One region of the Pseudomonas sp. 86_A genome, then DNA from elsewhere that is predicted to be linked to it. Evidence: riboswitches for the same ligand, from Rfam matches in the RefSeq annotation. Region 1 holds a riboswitch; the other holds the start of a gene.

What was found. Region 1 has a riboswitch for cobalamin ahead of J5M57_RS10850 (CbtB domain-containing protein). Riboswitches for the same ligand answer to the same signal wherever they lie in the genome.
Region 2: it holds a riboswitch for cobalamin, as region 1 does, so the genes downstream of both, cobO (cob(I)yrinic acid a,c-diamide adenosyltransferase) here and J5M57_RS10850 (CbtB domain-containing protein) in region 1, are expected to answer to the same signal.

The regions. Positions count from the first base shown of each region.
Region 1 covers NZ_JAFGYS010000006.1:95,002-97,386, forward strand. Annotated here, with positions in the region: gene J5M57_RS10840 (cobalamin biosynthesis protein) at 1-240, opposite strand, end outside; gene J5M57_RS10845 (CbtA family protein) at 237-935, opposite strand; gene J5M57_RS10850 (CbtB domain-containing protein) at 947-1,144, opposite strand; cobalamin riboswitch at 1,265-1,487, opposite strand.
Region 2 covers NZ_JAFGYS010000003.1:38,465-40,849, reverse strand. Annotated here, with positions in the region: gene J5M57_RS05755 (sorbosone dehydrogenase family protein) at 1-421, opposite strand, end outside; gene J5M57_RS05750 (hypothetical protein) at 488-1,072, opposite strand; cobalamin riboswitch at 1,237-1,468, shown strand; gene cobO (cob(I)yrinic acid a,c-diamide adenosyltransferase) at 1,549-2,160, shown strand; gene J5M57_RS05740 (cobyrinate a,c-diamide synthase) at 2,157-2,385, shown strand, end outside.

The DNA.
Region 1 (2,385 bases):
GTAATTGGCCAATTCGTCGCTGCTGAAATACAACAGCGGCAAGGCCAGTTGGGCGGCCAGTTCCTGCAACCCCGGCTCATCGCGTTTCAAATCGATGCTGGCCAACGCCTTGACCGCTTCCAGCTCGATACGATGCGCCTGTAATGCCTGATCGAGTAACGCGCGCAGCGTACTGGCCGGGCAGCCGCGCTGGCAGCCCAGGCCGACCACGAAGGTCGGCGCTGCGCTGTCAGCGGTCATGCGTGGTATTGACCATCGCTTTTGCGGCGGAACAACCAGGCGCTGATCAGGCCCAGGGCCAGCCAGAACGCCACGTTGGTCAACTGCGAAGCGATTTTGAATTGAGCTTCCAACGCTTGCGGAGCGAGCATCGAATGCACTTCCGGTTGTGGCGCACCGATCACGTGCGGCACGGCGAGGATCGCCACGCCCAGCAGCTTCATCAGCCAGTGACGGCTGAACACGATCAGGGCCAGGCCGACCGCGGTAGAGGCGGCAGTGCCGATCCACCACGTCTGCCGCGAAGCCAGATCGGCCGCAGCAGTGCCAGGCAGCTCCGGCGGCAGGCCCAAGGTTGGCGCGAGGACGAACGTCGCGTAACCGGCCAGGCCCCAGAGCAGACCCTGCGAGGTTTTGGTCGGAGCACGCAGGGTGTACAGGCCGGCGAGCATCAGGGCGAACCCGACCGCCACCACCAGATTGCCACCGGTCGTCGAAAGCACACGCTGCCAGCCATCTTCCGGCTCCCAGGCTTCGGCGTCGTGGGTGTGCGCAGCCACGCCAGCGGCGTGTTCGTGAACCGCAACCGGCTCGGATTTCTCAAAGGTTTCGGCCTGCAGAATCAGCGGCGAGACCCAGAAGCTTTGCAGCAACGTCAGCAGCAGGGCGGCCAGCAGGCCGGTAAAACCTGCGGTTTGCGCGATACGCTTGATCATGTCGGCAGGTCTCAGTGGCACGGGAACGCGGCGCTGTGGCGAGTGTCGTGGGCGGCGTTGTGCACCGCTTCGATGTGCGAGAAACCGGCGAAGTAAACGAGGCTGGCACCGAGGATCGAGGCGAAGATCGCCGCCGTCAGGCGTTGGCTCAACGTGGCGGTGCTGGAGATTTTGTCGGTGGTGTTGCCGGTGCTGCTGATGATCGACATGGCGCTTCCCTCTGGAGTGTCAGCGGGTGAATAGAGCGCATGAAAACCCCTGCGAGTCAGGCACGCAGAGGTTCGAACAGCGCCCGCCCACCGCGGGTTTGTTATGTTCAGCGACGCAAATGCGCGCTGTGTGTTGCGGGCCGGTCTCCGGGCTCACGAGGGGTTGGCGCCAGGCCGACCTGCAAGCATCACCTTCCCATGCCGTACTGGCACAGTGGATCTGACGCTTCGCTCGCTTACCGTTGCGGGGGCAGCACCGGACTGACATGGCTTTGAGTAAAGCACATGATTCACCGGTTTCCCGTTTCACCCTGTGAAGGGCACCCGTAACAAGGTGTGTAGGAGAGCATGGGTTGGGGAATGTAGTCAATTTTGTGGGTGGATCCGTTGCTGCGGTAACGGCCACTTAGGGTTCCGCCCTTACGGCGGGTCACTTTTGGCAAACGCCCCAAAAGTAACCAAAGGTCTATGCCCTGACGTTCGGCCCTCGCCTAGGCTCGGGTTCCTTCGCTCCGGGATTCATCCGGGGGGCAGCGCCTACGGTTTGCTTCGCTGCACCTCCTCTCGCTGTGTTTGGCTGCGCCAAACGGTCGCTGCGCTCCCACCCCCGGATAAACCCCTCTACTCAGCCTGCCGACGGGCCCTGAGATCGAAAGCTTTACTCGAGCTAACGCTCATTGTGTTGAGTGGGGCGGCTGCGCCGCATGGGGCTGTACGCAATCTAAACTGTAGGAGCCGGCCTGCTGGCGATGGCGGCCTGACAGCCGACCAATCTCTAACTGAATACACCCACTCCCGTGTAGGAGCTGCCAAAGGCTGCGATCTTTTGATCTGCTTTGGCTTTGGCTTTGGCTTTGGCTTTGGCTTTGGCTTTGGCTTTGGCTTTGGCTTTGGCTTTTGATGTGGCTTTTGATCTTCAGCCCCTTCGGCAGGCCGAGCGTAGGTGTTCATCCGGGGGTTAGGCGCGCAGCGCCATGCGGCGAAGCCGCATACATCGAGAGGAGGTGCAGCGAAGCAAACCGGAGGCGATGCCCCCGGATGGACACCGTAGCGAGGGAACACTGAGCCTAAGCGAAGTGCCGTACGCCGGGGCAAAGCCTTTTGGGTTACCTTTTCGCTGGGCCGGCATTCCGGCGTTTGGAAAAGGTGACTCGCTGTAAGAGCGAAACCGCCAGCGGCGGCAACCGAACCAATGGATATGCTCACATAACCAAAACCCAACCCCATTGACCCATAACCAC
Region 2 (2,385 bases), on a different contig from region 1:
CGCCGTCGTGATCGGCATCGCGCAGCAGGGTGATGCGATTCGGGCTCGGCACGCCAGCACCGGCCTTGCCCATGACCTTCTTCATCACCCAGCCACGAATACCGCTGCTGTCATCAGGTTTGGGCGGAGCGTTGGTTTCTGCCACCAGCACATCGCCGTTGGGCAGCACGTAGAGCCAGCGTGGATGGTCGAGGCCTTCGGCAAACGCGGCCACTTGCGTGCCCGCCGCCGCAGTCGGTTTGCCGCCCGCAGGCCAGCCGACCGCCGGGGCGATGTTCACTGTCGGAATCAGGGTTTTGTTCGGTTCGGGCAGTTTCGGCGACGGGCCGGTGCCGTCGGAAACTTGCAGGCTGGAGGATTCACCGCATGCGGCGAGCCCTCCGGCCAGGGCGATGACAAGAGCGATTTGGGTTTTGCGCATTACTGATCTTCCCTATGAATGCATGCTTAATCATAGAGGAGCCGGCGCACCCGATGGTTCAACCGCTCAGCCACGGGCCTCTTTGAACAGCACGGCGATGCCCGGGTGATAGTTGCCCGCTTCGCTGCGCAACTTGCGATAGGCGTAGGGGAAATACCAGGCGACGGCGCAGGTGTGTTCCTTTTGCAGGTCGTCGACCATGTCCTGCAATTCTTCGGGGCTGGCGCTGTGCTGGGCTTTTTGTGGCGCGACGAACAGGCAGCCGAGCTTGAGGTCGCTGGCAAAACTGATGCGTTTGGCGTCGCTGGTGATCTCCAGCAGGGCCTGGGTCAGGTTGAGATTGTTGACCCGCGGCCAGCGCTGGGTGGCCTGAATGTAAGCGCGGTCTTCGGCGCCGGCGAGGAACAGATCGGCGCGGGCATTGCGCTCGCCGTCCTCGTTCTGCTTGCGGGTGGCGGTGTCGCAGAGGGTGACCAGTTCGGCCATCCAGGCCGCGGCGGAGAGCAATCCGAGATTGGCTTTCTCGTCATGCCAGTACGGCGTGTCATTGTCACCGCGCACGGCGTTGTAACGGTCGATACAGTCAAACCAGCGTTCTAGCACCGGGCGCAGGAATTCCAGGCGCGGGTTGCTGATGATCATGCCTTGCATCGTCATCATCCTTATTGTTGTGAGGTGCTTTTTCAATCAAAAGCATGGCTCTTTGATATCACTTGTAACAGCATGGCACAAGATTGGCGTCAGATAATTGATCGACGGCAGTTATTCGCCCGACGGCCCCCTCTTTAATTGACGCTCCACCCCCAACCCTCTAACCTTCGCCGCTTGTTTCAGGTGCTCTGTGACGCGTGTCGACAGAGTGAAACAGGGAAGCCGGTGAGGGTTGTCTTCAAGCGAAGAACGATCACGATCCCGGCGCTGCCCCCGCAACGGTAAATGAGTAAAAGCTGCGCCTTGAGCCACTGCCTCGACAGAAGCGGGAAGGCGCGCAGCCAGGCGATTCGCCGCTCATGAGCCCGGAGACCGGCCTGATCCATCCAGCGGCATCACGGTGGGCGATGCCAGGCTTTTTGCCGTCTATTCTTGTGCCTCCCCGCCGTTATCCAGCCTCAACGGAGAGCTCCCCCATGACCGATTCCCCTGAGCGTGACGAACGCCATCTGGCGCGTATGCAGCGCAAAAAAGCCGTGATCGACGAACGCATCGCCAATTCGCCGGACGAGTGCGGCCTGGTGCTGGTGCTGACCGGCAACGGCAAAGGCAAAAGCAGCTCGGCGTTCGGCATGCTTGCCCGCGCCATGGGCCACGGCATGCAGTGCGGCGTGGTGCAGTTCATCAAGGGCCGCAACAGCACCGGCGAGGAATTGTTTTTCCGCCGCTTCCCGGAGCAAGTGCGCTTTCACGTGATGGGCGAGGGCTTCACCTGGGAAACCCAGGACCGCCAGCGCGACATCGCCGCCGCCGAAGCCGCGTGGGCAGTGTCGCGCGAACTGCTGCGCGACCCGTCGATCGGCCTGGTGGTGCTGGATGAGCTGAACATTGCCCTCAAGCACGGCTACCTCGATCTGGATCAGGTGCTCAGCGATCTGCAGGCGCGTCCACCGATGCAGCACGTGATCGTTACCGGTCGCGCGGCCAAGCCGGAAATGATCGAGATGGGCGACACCGTGACGGAAATGGGCATGCTCAAACACGCCTTCCAGGCGGGCATCAAAGCGCAGAAAGGCGTCGAACTTTGAATCCACCACGTCACTGCCCGGCGGTCCTCATCGCCGCGCCGGCTTCCGGTCAGGGCAAGACCACCGTCACCGCGGCACTCGCTCGCTTGCACCGCAATCAGGGGCGCAAGGTGCGCGTCTTCAAGTGCGGCCCGGACTTCCTCGACCCGATGATTCTCGAGCGCGCCAGCGGTGCGCCGGTGTATCAACTCGACATGTGGATGGTCGGCGAACAGGAAAGTCGGC